2 linked regions of the Azospira inquinata genome follow. The protein of the gene in region 2 interacts with the protein of the main gene of each other region in a pairwise test. Links are inferred from orthologs where the notes say so. Each region holds a gene or a part of one and is shown on either strand. Other genes may lie near its edges.

What was found.
Region 1: the proteins of eno (region 2) and rpe interact in binary tests that used the Escherichia coli proteins (3 or more experiments, as listed by UniProt). The link is inferred for Azospira inquinata from one-to-one orthologs.

What each region holds. Positions count from the first base shown.
Region 1 is NZ_CP064782.1:940,491-947,103, reverse strand. The notes cover bases 2,388-5,332. They hold rpe (ribulose-phosphate 3-epimerase), read left to right. Parts: upstream 2,388-3,487; coding sequence 3,488-4,177; downstream 4,178-5,332. Other genes in these bases: trpE (anthranilate synthase component I), read left to right, coding at 5,122-5,332; Azoinq_RS04140 (phosphoglycolate phosphatase), read left to right, coding at 4,254-4,919; apaG (Co2+/Mg2+ efflux protein ApaG), read right to left, coding at 2,934-3,317; Azoinq_RS04155 (class I SAM-dependent methyltransferase), read right to left, coding at 2,388-2,929. In the rest of the region: bifunctional glutamate N-acetyltransferase/amino-acid acetyltransferase ArgJ, read left to right, coding at 1-169; Azoinq_RS04165 (cytochrome-c peroxidase), read right to left, coding at 254-1,231; Azoinq_RS04160 (LysR substrate-binding domain-containing protein), read left to right, coding at 1,418-2,341; more of Azoinq_RS04155, read right to left, coding at 2,333-2,387; more of trpE, read left to right, coding at 5,333-6,597. UniProt on the Escherichia coli protein: Catalyzes the reversible epimerization of D-ribulose 5-phosphate to D-xylulose 5-phosphate.
Region 2 is NZ_CP064782.1:266,934-273,493, reverse strand. Bases 1-2,892 are described here. They hold eno (phosphopyruvate hydratase), read left to right. Parts: upstream 1-749; coding sequence 750-2,036; downstream 2,037-2,892. Other genes in these bases: Azoinq_RS01195 (LysR family transcriptional regulator), read right to left, coding at 2,873-2,892; kdsA (3-deoxy-8-phosphooctulonate synthase), read left to right, coding at 1-641. Also shown: more of Azoinq_RS01195, read right to left, coding at 2,893-3,799; Azoinq_RS01190 (MFS transporter), read left to right, coding at 3,903-5,144; Azoinq_RS01185 (SIMPL domain-containing protein), read right to left, coding at 5,305-6,006; Azoinq_RS01180 (zinc-dependent alcohol dehydrogenase family protein), read right to left, coding at 6,202-6,560. UniProt on the Escherichia coli protein: Catalyzes the reversible conversion of 2-phosphoglycerate (2-PG) into phosphoenolpyruvate (PEP). It is essential for the degradation of carbohydrates via glycolysis.

The sequences.
Region 1 (6,613 bases), 670 kb from region 2 along the record:
ACTGGGCGGCCGGGCCGCCAGCTACACGGAACAGGACGGCCAGCGCATCATGGCCAATGGGGAAATCGATGTCCGGGTGGATTTGGCTCGGGGTGAGGCGGAAAGCCGGGTTTATACCTGCGATCTGTCCCACGACTACGTGACCATTAACGCGGATTACCGGAGTTAATCCTTGCTCCCGGGCTTTGATGCCCGGGCCGAGGGATAAAAAAGGGGAGCCGGCTGGCTCCCCTTTTCTTTTTGCCGGTTTTTCCTAGGGCAGGGCCGGGATGGTGAATTTAGGCATTTCCCCGGTGAGGCTGTGGAGGAAGGCCACCAAGTCGTCCACCTCATTGGGTTTCAGATCGGTTTTCAGCATTTCCTTGCCCATGATTTTCACCGCTTCATCTAGCTTCCAGACGGAGCCGTTGTTGAAGTAGGGGTAGGTGAGGGCCACGTTGCGCAGGGTCTGGGTACGGAAGGCGTGCTTGTCGCTGTCCTTCTTGGTGACCAGATAACGCCCCTCGTCCGTGGAGCCGGGCACCTTAATGGCGTGGAATTGGCCATCGGTGAAGTTGGGACCGCTATGGCAGCCGACGCAGCCCTTTTCCACGAAATACTTCATGCCCTGCTTCTGCTGCAGGCTGAGCGCCTGTTCATCCCCCGCCAGATAGCGGTCGAAGGGGGAATGGGGGGTGATCAGGGTGCGCTCGAAGGCGGCGATGGCCTTGGCCAGGTTTTCTGCCGTAATCGGGTCCTTTTCCGCGAAGGATTCGCTAAAGCGCTTCTGGTACTCGGGGAAGCTCTTCAGGGTGGCTACCGCCTTTTCCAGTGTGGTGTTGTGTTCCACCGCCGCTTGCAGGGGGCCCAGGGCCTGGGTTTCCAGGTTAGGGGCCCGTCCGTCCCAGAATTGGGAGGAAAGGAAGGCCGCATTCAGCACCGTGGGGGAATTGCGGGGGCCCCGCTGGGCGCCGTGGCCGATGGCCCGGGAAACCCGGTCCGTATAGCCCAGGGCCGGGTTGTGGCAGGTGGCGCAGGCGATATTGCCGTCGCTGGACAGGCGGGCATCGAAAAACAGCATTTTGCCCAGTTCCACCTTGGCCGGGGTCTGGGTGTTGTTGGCGGGAATGGGGGGAATGGCGGGCAGGGGCTTGAATAAAGCCTTGTACCGTTCAAAGGGATCGGCGGCATGGCTGCTGCCCATCCAGACGAGCCCGGCCAGGAGGACCGGGATGAAAGCGCGTTTTTTCATAATTTCTCCCTAATTTGCAGGTGTTTGAAGCGAGAGCTTCAAGGCCCCATTCTCCGGGTGGCAAAAGGGTATAATGTTGATTTAAATCAATGACTTATGATAGTAAATGCCTATCGGGCCGATAGCCAAAACCTATAAGCTTTAATACCCAGCCAGGGCCGGATACATAACAAGAAGGGAGGATCCGTGACTTTGACCGAACTGCGCTACATCGTGGCCTTAGCCCAAGAAGGCCGTTTTTCCCGGGCGGCGGAACGTTGTTCCGTGAGCCAGCCCACCTTGAGTGTGGCCATCCAGCATCTGGAAGAGGAGCTGGAGGTGCCTCTCTTTGAGCGGGGTAAGAACCAGGTTTCCCTCACCGAGGTGGGGGAACAGGTGGTGGCCCAGGCCATCCGCACCCTGGAGGAAGCGGAACGGGTGCGCCAGATTGCCCATCGGGGCCGCAATCCCCTGGAAGGGGAACTGAAGCTGGGGGTTATCCACACCGTGGGGCCCTATCTGCTGCCCGATCTGATTGTTTCCCTGCGCACCCTGGCCCCGGCCATGCCCCTGGCCATCGAGGAAAGCATGACCGCCACCCTGGCGGAAATGCTGGCCCGGGGCGAAGTGGATGCCGCTATTTTGGCCTTGCCCTTCGCCCAGCCGGGTATCCGGGTGCGGCCCTTGTACGACGAGCCTTTCAAGGTGGTGGTGCCCTGCGGCCACCCCTGGCAGGACCGGCCCCTGGTGAGTACGGAGGAGGTGGATGGGGAGGAGGTGCTGCTCCTCAAGGCGGGCAACTGCTTCCGGGATCAGGTCATGGACGCCTGTCCCCAGATCAGCGGGGCGGATACGGAGGTGCGCCAGGGCCATTCCATCGAGACCATCCGCTGCATGGTGGCCTCCGGCTTCGGTATTTCCGTGCTGCCCGCGGGAGCCCTGTGCAAGCCCTATTCCACGGACTTTCTGCGCATTATCCCCTTCTCCGACCCGGCCCCCTCCCGGCGCATTGCCCTGGCCTGGCGGGAAGGTTTCCCCCGGCTTAAAGCCCTGGAGGCCTTGTGCCAGGCCGTGGCCCGCCTGGATAACCCCTGCTACCAGCACCTGCCCGGCGGGCGGCGTCTAGCCTAGGCGGCGGGCCCGGATACGGCGGAACCAGCCCCCCGCCAGGGCGGGCTGGTCATCCTCCAGGATAAGCTCGGGGACGGCGGCCAGCAGGGGCTCCCATTCCACATCCAGGCGGGTCGCCAGATGGCGGGAGAGGGGGGTGAGCCAGCGGCGCAGAGGGGCGCGCTGGCCCGGGCGGAGAAATTTATCTAGCACCAGCAGCTGGCCCCCCGGGCGTAATACTCGGGTCGTTTCCCGGAGGCAGTCCAGGGGGGCGGGCACAACGGCCAGAATCAGGTGTAACACCACCACGTCAAAGGCACCGTCCGCCAGGGGCAGGGCTTGGGCATCGCCTTGCAGGGGCGAGAAGGGGAGGGAGCCGCTCCGGCGTTGGGCCCGGGCCAGCATGGCCGGGGTCAGGTCCAGGCCGGTGTAGTGGTGCTGGGGCGGCAGATAGGGCAGATCCAGGCCCGTGCCCACGCCTAGCAATAACACTCGGGACGGGGTGGCGGGGAGCTGGGCCAGGCTTTGGCGCCGCATTCCCCCGGTGGCGGAAGCCAGCAGGACGTCGTAGAACGGGGCGATCAGGGTGTAGCTGTGGCGCAGGCTCATGGACTCAGTGCAGTACCCGGGGGGCGGCCAGGACGAATTCCGGAATGTCCGCCGCGAAGGGGGTGCCGTCTGCCGCCACCATCTGATAGCTGCCCTGCATGGTGCCCACCGGGGTTTCCAGGGCACAGCCGCTGGTGTATTTAAATTCTTCGCCGGGCTGAAGTAGGGGCTGCTGGCCCACTACGCCCAGGCCTCGCACTTCCTGAACCTCCTGATTGGCGTCGGTGATGATCCAGTGGCGGGAAATGAGCTGGGCCGCTTCCGTACCCGTATTGCGCAGGGTGATGGTGTAGGCGAAAACGTAGTGGTCCTGCTCTGAGTCGGACTGGTCCGCCAGATATTGGGGCAGGGTTTCCACGGCGATCTGATATTTTTTGCTGTCGGCCATGAGGGGAACCAAGGGGTTGGGGTGGGGAGAGTGTGCCCAGGAAAGGCGCCCCCTGACAAGATGGGCCGCCATTTTCGCCTTCCGCCGGGGCGACCGGCGGGCTGGTGGGGCAGGGGAGTGGCGGGGGTTTGGGCGTAAAATCTCTCTTTTATCCCCGTTCCGGTGTGCCCATGTTCGTTATCGCCCCCAGCCTGCTTTCCGCCGACTTCGCCCGCCTGGGCGAGGAAGTGTCGTCTGTCATCGCCTCCGGTGCCGACTGGATTCACTTTGACGTCATGGACAACCACTATGTGCCCAATCTCACCATGGGCCCCCTGGTCTGCCAGGCCATCCGTCCCCACACCACGGCTCCCATCGACGTCCATCTCATGGTCAAGCCCGTGGATCGGATCATTCCGGACTTTGCCAAGGCTGGGGCCAATATCATCACCTTCCATCCGGAAGCCTCGGACCACGTGGATCGCAGTTTGGCCCTGATCCGGGACCAGGGCTGTCAGGCCGGGCTGGTGTTTAATCCGGCCACCCCCCTCCATTACCTGGATTACGTCATGGATAAGCTGGACGTGATTCTGCTCATGAGCGTCAATCCGGGCTTTGGCGGTCAGAAGTTCATCCCCGGCACCCTGGATAAGCTCAAGGAAGCCCGGGCCCGTATCGACGCCTACACGGCCCGGACTGGCCGGGCCATTCGCCTGGAGGTGGATGGGGGGGTGAAGACGGACAATATCGCCGCTATCGCTCGGGCCGGGGCGGATACCTTCGTGGCCGGTTCCGCCGTCTTCGGCGCCGCCCTGGCCACCGATGCCCATGGCTACGATACGGTGATCGCCGCCCTGCGGGGCGCCCTGGCCCAGGTCTGAGGCCCCCTTTCTCCGTTGTTGGGTCTGGGTGTCCCCTGGGGGGAGCCCGGCCCCGGATTTTTGCCCGATTGCCCCCATGACCTATCGCTCCGTTACCTTCGACCTGGATGGCACCCTGGTGGATTCCCTGCCGGATCTGGCCGCCGCTTCCCACGCCGCCCTGGCTGAACTGGGCCTGCCGCCTCGCAGTGACGGGGATATCGCCCGCTTTGTGGGCCAGGGCATGGCGTCCCTGGTGGAACGCTGCCTTACCTGGGGCCAGGCTCCCGAGCCCGCCCAGGTGGAAGCGGCCCTGGTGGTCTTCCGCCGCCATTACGCCCACTTCAACGGCCAGGCCAGTCGCCTGTTTCCCGGGGTGAAGGAAGGCCTGGACCTGTGCCGGGCCCAGGGCCTGGCCCTGGGGGTGGTGACCAATAAGCCGGAAGCCTTTACCTTCCCCCTGCTGGAACAGCTGGGCCTCAGCCCCTATTTCGCATGTGTGGTGGGGGGGGACACCACCCCCCATCGCAAGCCCCATCCCGAGCCCCTGGTCTATGCCTGCCGGGCCCTGGGCACGGTGCCCGCCGCCAATGTGCACGTGGGGGATTCGGTGAATGACTTTCGCGCCGCCCGGGCCGCAGGATGCCCGGCCCTGGCCGTTCCCTATGGCTACAACGAGGGAAGGCCCGTAGACAGGGGCGAATGCGATGCGCTAGTATCAGACCTCGTCGCCGCAGCCCGGTGGATTGTCCCCGGGGCGTGAGACAAAAAAAGATATCCCACTCATCGTGACCTGCAAGTTCAATGCTTATCTGATGGTCTCCCACGCCGCCTGGAGCTGGCGTGGTGCCTGGTGGCGCTCCCCGCGCCAACTTTGACTGATGACCCGTCCGGGCCCGGGCGGCGAGTTGAAACCAGACTCCCGGGTAAGCATTGAGTAATTCCCCTCTCTTGCGAGGTCTTCCATGACAGAAAACGAATTTCAGGCGCTTGCCACCCAGGGCTACAACCGTATCCCGGTGACCCTCGAGACCTTTGCCGATCTCGACACTCCCCTTTCCATTTATCTGAAGCTGGCCAACGCCCCCTATTCCTACCTTCTGGAATCGGTCCAGGGGGGGGAACGGTTTGGCCGCTATTCTTTCATCGGTCTGGCCAGCCAGACCCGCATTGCGGTCTATGGCCGCCAGGTGCTGGTGCTCACCGGCCAGCGGGTGGCGGAAAAGGAAGAGGACACCAATCCTCTGGATTTCCTGGCCCGTTACCGGCAACGTTTCCGGGTGGCTCCCACCCCGGGCCTGCCCCGCTTCTGCGGCGGCTTGGTGGGCTGTTTCGGCTACGACACGGTGCGTTACGTGGAGCCCCGGCTGCACCAGGGCCCCAAGGCCGGGGACCTGGGCACGCCGGACGTGCTGCTGCTCCTCTCTGAGGAACTGGCGGTGGTGGACAACCTGTCCGGCAAGCTGACCCTGGTGGTGTACGCGGAACCCGATGTGCCTGGGGCTTACCACAAGGCTCAGAACCGGCTGAAGGAGCTGCTGACCCAGTTGCGCCAGCCGGTGGCCGTTCCCACCGAATCCCCGGCGCCTTCCCTGCCGGCCCAGTCCGTGGTGGGGGAAGCGGCCTTCCAGACCGCAGTGGAACGGGCCAAGGCCTACATCACGGAAGGGGACATCATGCAGGTGGTCCTTTCCCAACGCATGACCAAGCCCTTCAAAGCCAGTCCCCTGGCCCTTTACCGGGCTCTGCGCAGCCTCAATCCTTCCCCCTACATGTACTACTTCAATTTTGAAGATTTCCATGTGGTGGGGGCGTCCCCGGAAATCCTGGTGCGCCTGGAAGGGGACACGGTCACGGTGCGGCCCATCGCCGGCACCCGCACCCGGGGCGCCACTCCGGAAGAGGACAATGCCCTGGCCGCCGAGCTGATCGGCGACGAAAAGGAACGGGCCGAACACGTCCAGCTCCTGGACCTAGGTCGCAACGATGTGGGCCGGGTGTCCCAGACCGGTTCGGTGCGGGTCACGGACAACATGGTCATCGAGCGCTACTCCCATGTGATGCACATTACTTCCTGCGTGGAAGGCAAGCTGCAAGCCGGGCTGTCCTCCCTGGATGTGCTCAAGGCGGCCTTTCCCGCTGGAACCCTGTCCGGCGCCCCCAAGGTGCGGGCCATGGAAATCATCGACGAGCTGGAACCCATGAAGCGGGGCCTCTACGGCGGCGCCATTGGCTACCTGGGCTTCCAGGGGGATATGGACCTGGCCATCGCCATCCGTACCGCCCTGATCAAGGACGGCCAGCTCCACGTCCAGGCGGGGGCGGGCATCGTGGCCGATTCCGATCCCCAGACCGAATGGCAGGAAACCCAGAACAAGGCCCGGGCGGTGCTGCGGGCGGCGGAAATCGCTGAAACCGGGCTGGATACCCGGCTCGGCTGAAAGGACGGCGGAAGGG
Region 2 (6,560 bases):
GCCTGGGCCTGGAATCAGGCTTGAAAATCCTGGAAAGCGTCAAACGCCAGATCGGGGTGCCCGTACTCACCGACGTGCATACGGAAGGGGAAGTGCCTGCCGTGGCCGCCGTGGCGGATGTGTTGCAGACCCCCGCCTTTCTTTGCCGTCAGACCGATTTCATCCATGCGGTGGCGGCCTCCGGAAAGCCGGTGAATATTAAGAAGGGCCAGTTTCTCGCCCCCGGGGACATGAAAAACGTGGTGGCCAAGGCCAAGGAAGCCAATGGCGGGGCTGACACCATCATGGTCTGCGAACGGGGCGCCTCCTTCGGTTACAACAACCTAGTTTCCGACATGCGTTCCCTGGCCATTATGCGGGACACGGGCTGCCCGGTGGTGTTCGACGCCACCCATAGCGTCCAGTTGCCCGGCGGTCAGGGGGACAAGAGCGGCGGGCAACGGGAATTCGTACCCGTGCTGGCTCGGGCAGCGGTGGCCAGCGGCGTGGCGGGAATCTTTATGGAAACCCATCCGAATCCGGCCCAGGCCCTGTCCGACGGGCCCAATGCCTGGCCCCTGGGGCGCATGGAAAGCCTGCTCACCACCCTGGTGGCCCTGGACCGGCTGATCAAGTCCGCTCCCCTGGAGGAGTTGTCCTAGGCCGGGGCCTTGGTGCCCATCCCATTCATCCCGGGCCGAAGCCGGAACCCTGTTTGGACCCCGGCCCGGGGCAAGGTTTGTCAATTTTGAAAGAGCAAAGGGAGAATCATGAGTTCTGTCGTTGATGTCATCGCCCGCGAAATCCTGGATTCCCGCGGCAATCCCACCGTCGAAGCCGATGTGCTGTTGGAATCCGGCGTCATGGGCCGGGCGGCCGTTCCCTCCGGCGCTTCCACCGGTTCCCGCGAAGCCATTGAACTGCGGGACGGCGACGGCTCCCGTTACCTGGGCAAGGGTGTGCTCCAGGCCGTGGAAAATATCAATACGGAAATTTCCGAAGCCATCATCGGTCTGGATGCCCAGGAACAAGCCTTCATCGACAAGACCCTGATCGAGCTGGACGGCACGGAAAACAAGTCCCGCCTGGGCGCCAATGCCATGCTGGCCGTGTCCATGGCCGTGGCCAAGGCGGCGGCGGAAGAAGCCGGTTTGCCCCTCTATCGTTACTTCGGCGGTTCCGGCCCCATGCAAATGCCCGTGCCCATGATGAACATCATCAACGGGGGCGCCCACGCCAATAACAGCCTGGATTTCCAGGAATTCATGATTATGCCGGTGAGCCAAGGCTCCTTCCGGGAAGCTCTGCGCTGCGGCGCTGAAGTGTTCCATTCCCTGAAGAAGCTCCTGGACAAGAAGGGGTTCTCCACCGCCGTGGGGGATGAGGGCGGTTTCGCCCCCAACCTGGGTAGCCACGCGGAAGCCGTGCAACTGGTGCTGCAAGCCATTGAAAACGCCGGTTACGTGCCCGGTCAGGACGTGCTCATCGCCCTGGACTGCGCCGCTTCCGAGTTCTACAAGGATGGCAAGTACCACCTGGCTGGGGAAGGCCTGCAACTGACCTCCGCCCAGATGACCGACTACCTGGCCAATCTGGCCGACCAGTTCCCCATCGTCTCCATCGAAGACGGCATGGCCGAAGGGGATTGGGAAGGCTGGAAGCTGCTCACCGACCGGCTGAGCGGCAAGGTCCAGATCGTGGGGGACGACCTGTTCGTCACCAACACCAAGATCCTCAAGGAAGGCATTCAACGGGGCGTGGCCAACGCCATTCTGATCAAGGTGAACCAGATCGGTACCCTGTCCGAAACCTTCGCCGCCATCGAAATGGCTAAGCGGGCCGGTTACACCGCGGTGATTTCCCACCGCTCCGGTGAAACGGAAGATTCCACCATCGCCGATATCGCCGTGGGCCTCAACGCTGGCCAGATCAAGACCGGCTCCCTCTCCCGCTCCGACCGGATCGCCAAGTACAACCAACTGCTGCGCATCGAGGAAGATCTGGGCGATACCGCTTCCTACCCGGGTAAGGACACCTTCTACAACCTGGGCCGTTAGGCTTAAACCGGGCGCTTGCCGACTAGCCGGGGCCTATCCGCCCCGGCTTTTTTGTATGTCCCCGCCATGGGCGGGCTATGCTTTCCCAGGGGAAAGGCCCATAATCCGGGCCTGATTTTTCAACCTTTTTGCGTTTTTCCGGAAATTTTCCATGCGTTGGCTCACCGCCGCCCTTGTGGCCCTCATCGTGGCGCTCCAATACCCCCTCTGGCTGGGGAAAGGGGGCTGGCTGCGGGTGTGGGATGTGGATCGCCAGCTGCAACAGCAGCGGGACGCCAATCACAAGCTGGAAGCCCGGAATGCGGGGCTGGATGCGGAAGTCCGGGATTTGAAGCAGGGCTACGACGCCATTGAGGAACGGGCCCGCTACGAACTGGGCATGGTCAAGGAGGACGAGGTTTTCGTCCAGCTGCCGGAACAAAGCGGTAGCGCTTCCCAGACGCCGGGCATCGGCTTTGCCGCCCCCGCCACTCCCCCCGGCCTGGCGGCAGCCAAGTCCCGCCCGGCCCGGCCTGCCCCCACGGGCAAGGCGGAGGTAGAAAAATTTGTCGCCCAGGGGGCGAAAAAGCCCTGAGGCCGCCGGAGTCGGGAGTACTGAAGCCTTAGACTACCGCAGACCGCAGACCGCAGACCGCAGACCGCAACCCGCAACCCGCAACCCGCAACCCGCAACCCGCAACCCGGATCACCCGGATCACCCGGATCACCCGGATCACCCGGATCACCCGGATCACCCGGATCACCCGGATCACCCGGATTTCCGCCACTCCCCGTGGGGCGCCAGCGGCCCCCCTCCTACTTCAAGGGATGCCCCCGGTTCTTCCGAGACGGGGGCTTTATTTTTGCCCGGATTTTTCCCCGTTCCCCAGGCTTTGGGCCAGGGCCACGAAGTTGTGGGCCTGGGGCAGGGTTTGGCTGTCCAGATGGGCGACGGAAAGGCTGACCCGGGGCGGCACCCCGCCGCCGATGGGGCGATACACCACCCCGTGGACCTTTAACTGCTGCATGGATTCGGGCACCAGGGCCACCCCCAGTTCGGCGGATACCAGGGAAAGCATGGAGGCGATCTGGGGCGCGGCCTGGCCCTGGGTGGGGGTGAAACCGGCGGCCCGGCAGCTGGCCAGTACCGTGTCGTGGAGACTGCTGCCGATGGATCGGGGAGTCAGGATGAAGGGATCGTCCTTGAGGCTGGCCAGGGCAATGCCCGTGTCCGCTTCTCCCCCTTCCTGGGCCGCCGGATGGGCGGCGGGGAGGGCGGCTACCAGATTTTCTTCCGTGAGCAGGTGGTGGGCCACGGTGGGGGGCGATCCCTCCGCCGGGCGCACGATGGCCACGTCCAGGCGCTTTTCCACCAGGGCCTGGACCAGCAGGGCGGAATTGGTTTCCATCAGGCGGATTTCCACCTGGGGATAGTGGCGGCGAAATTCCCGGATGCAGGCGGGCACCACGGGATTCAATACGGCGGTGCCGGTGAACCCCAGGCGCAGGGCTCCCGTTTCCCCCCGGGCGGCCCGCTGGGCGGCGTGCATGGCTTCCGCTACCTGGGGTGGCAGGCGGCTCACTACCTCCCAGAAGGCCCGGCCCGCCTCGGTTAATTCCGCCCCGTGGGGCACCCGGTGGAAGAGGGGCGTGCCCACCTCCCGTTCCAAGTCCCGAATCTGCTGGCTCAAGGGGGGCTGGCCGATGCCCAGCCGGGCGGCGGCCCGGGTGAAATTTTTTTCCTCCGCAATGGCGAGGAAATAGCGAATGTGGCGGAGTTCCATTGATATATAAAATAGATATGGAGTTATCTAATACTATATATTGGATATATAAAAAGGGGGCCGATATACTGGGTTCATTCCTATAAAACCTGTTGTTTTCCCCATGCCTAGTTCTTCCGTCACCCTGCCTGGAGTGGGGGGTGTTCCCCCTTCCGCCGCCGTCAGTCATCCGGGTATCCTGCCCGGCACCCGGGAATACCGGAATACCATCCTGGCCCTGTTTCTCGTGGGCTTTGCCAGCTTTTCCCTGATTTACTGCGTCCAGCCCCTGTTGCCCGAATTCGCCCGGGATTTTCGGGTCAGCCCGGCCCAGAGTTCCCTGGCCCTGTCCCTCACCACCGGGCTCCTGGCCTTATCCATTTTTGCCGCCGGGGCCTATTCCCAGGGAGTGAGCCGCCGGGCCCTGATGTGCACCTCCACCCTCCTGGGGGCTGCCTGCAATATCGCCGCCGCCCTGGCGCCCAACTGGCACACCATGCTGGCCGCCCGGGCCCTGGAAGGGGTAGTGCTGGGGGGCGTGCCGGCGGTGGCCATGGCCTATCTGGGGGAAGAAATGGCCCCCGGCCACCTGGGCAAAGCCATGGGCTTTTACGTGGCGGGCACCGCCCTGGGGGCCATGATGGGCCGGGTGGGCATGGGGCTCCTGACGGAATTCGATTCCTGGCGGGGCGCCATGGGGATTCTGGGGGCCCTGGGGCTCCTGGCCACCGCTGGCTTTGTCTGGCTCTTGCCCCCCTCCCGCCATTTCACCCCCAAGCCCGGTTTTGACCTGAGCTTTCACCTGGCCGCCTGGGGCCAGCATTTACGTAACCCCAAGCTGCTGCGCCTGTTTGGCGGCGGTTTCACCCTTACCAGCGTTTTTGTCACCCTGTTCAACTACGCCAGTTTTCGTCTTTCCCAGCCCCCTTATGGCCTGGGGCAGACGGCCTGCGCCATGATTTTCCTTACCTACGCCTTTGGGGTTTTTTCCTCTTCCGCCGCCGGCAGTCTGGCGGACAAAATGGGGCGGCGGCCGGTGATTCTTATGGGCTTTCTCTTGATGCTGGCGGGGCTGGCGCTGACTTTATTTTCCAGCCTCTTCATCCTCATCACCGGGATTGCCCTGGTCACCGCCGGCTATTTCATCGCCCATTCCGTGGTGAGCGGCTCCATCGGCCCCCTGGCCGGGCTCACCAAGGGCCATGCTTCCTCCCTCTACCTGCTTTTCTACTACATGGGCTCCAGCATTACGGGCTCCGTGGGGGGCTGGTTCTGGCAGCACGGGGGCTGGCCCGGGGTGTGCGCCCTGACCGGCGCCATGGGTCTCCTGGGCCTGGTATTGACCCGGGTACGGACGGAGGACTGAGCGATTGGGAGACGCTGCCGCCCCCGGGAAGGGGCGGCGGGATGGTCAGGCTCCGAAGGGACTGGCTTGGGGGCGGGGGCTAGGTCGAGGGTTGCGGGCAAGAGGCTCCCGAGCCTCGTCTTGAGGGGCTTGCCCCGTCAGCCCCCGGGGGCCGGCAGGTTTATTCCACCAGATCGATTTGCCCGGAAACCGTGGCGGTAATGGTGCTTTCTCCCCCTTCCACGGGCATGGGGGCGGCCTCTGCCGCCAGCATTTTGGTTCTCATCATGGGCATGACCGGGCGTTCGCCGTTAGTGTTGATGGAGATATGGCGAATGCGCCAGGGCTTGCCCAGGCTAGCGGCCACCAGGGCGGCCCGGGCCTTGAAGGCCGTCAGGGCGTCCTGGATGGCCCCGTCCTCCGCCCGCTGGCGCCCTTCCGGACTGGGCTGGAACTGGAGGGTTTCCAGCATCAGGGTGTTCTGGAGTTTACCCAGCAATTCCGCCAAGGCGGTGCTGTCCCCGGATTCCAGCTCAATTTCACTGCGCAGGCGCCAGCTGTCCACCCGGCCGTTTTTGCCATAAACCGGAAAGGTCTGGCTGGTGCCGCTTTTGGCTTTCACCTGGGGATAGGCCTTGGCCAGGCGCAGGCCGGAGGCGATGAGGGGATTGACTTTGGCGGCCAGGGCCGCCGGGGTGGCACCGCTGGCTTCCGTAAACACCACGGCCTGGAGCTGGTCATTGACCGCCGGGCGGCTGGCGCTGACGGACAAATCCGCCCTGGGCGGCATATTTTCCGGCTCCGCAGCAGAGGCCAGGGCGGGCCAGGCCAGCCCCAGCCAGAGGCAGCACAGGAGGGGGCGGAAAGGGCGAGGAAAGGTCATGGGGGACTCCTGGGAAAAATAAAGGTCGGGGGACGGAGGACCGTGGTACCGGGCCCAGTCTAGGGGATTTTGCGCCCCGGCGTCAGGGGGCGGAGCGCGGAGGGGCGCATTTCGGGAACCGTGGGGGGGCCATGGTTGGGGCTTGGGAGGTGCGTGCGAGGGGCTGCTAGGGTGCGCCCCCGGGGCCCGGCCAGACTATTCGGCCCCGCCGGGCAGGAGGACCGCCGCCCCCTGGAGCTCGCCCCGCCGCAGCCGTTCCAGGGCCGTGTTGGCTTCCTTCAGGGGGAAAGGGGTGACCTGGGTATGAACCGGCACCCGGGGGGCCAGGGCCAGGAATTCCTCCCCATCCTGGCGGGTCAGATTGGCCACGGAGCGCACCGTCCTTTCCCCCCAGAGCAGGGCATAGGGAAAGCTGGGGATGTCGCTCATGTGGATACCGGCGCAGACCACCGTGCCCCCCTTGCGGGTAGCGGCTAGGGCGGCGGGCACCAGGCTCCCCACCGGGGCGAAGAGCAGGGCGGCGTCCAGTTCCCGGGGCGGCCGCTGTTCCGAGG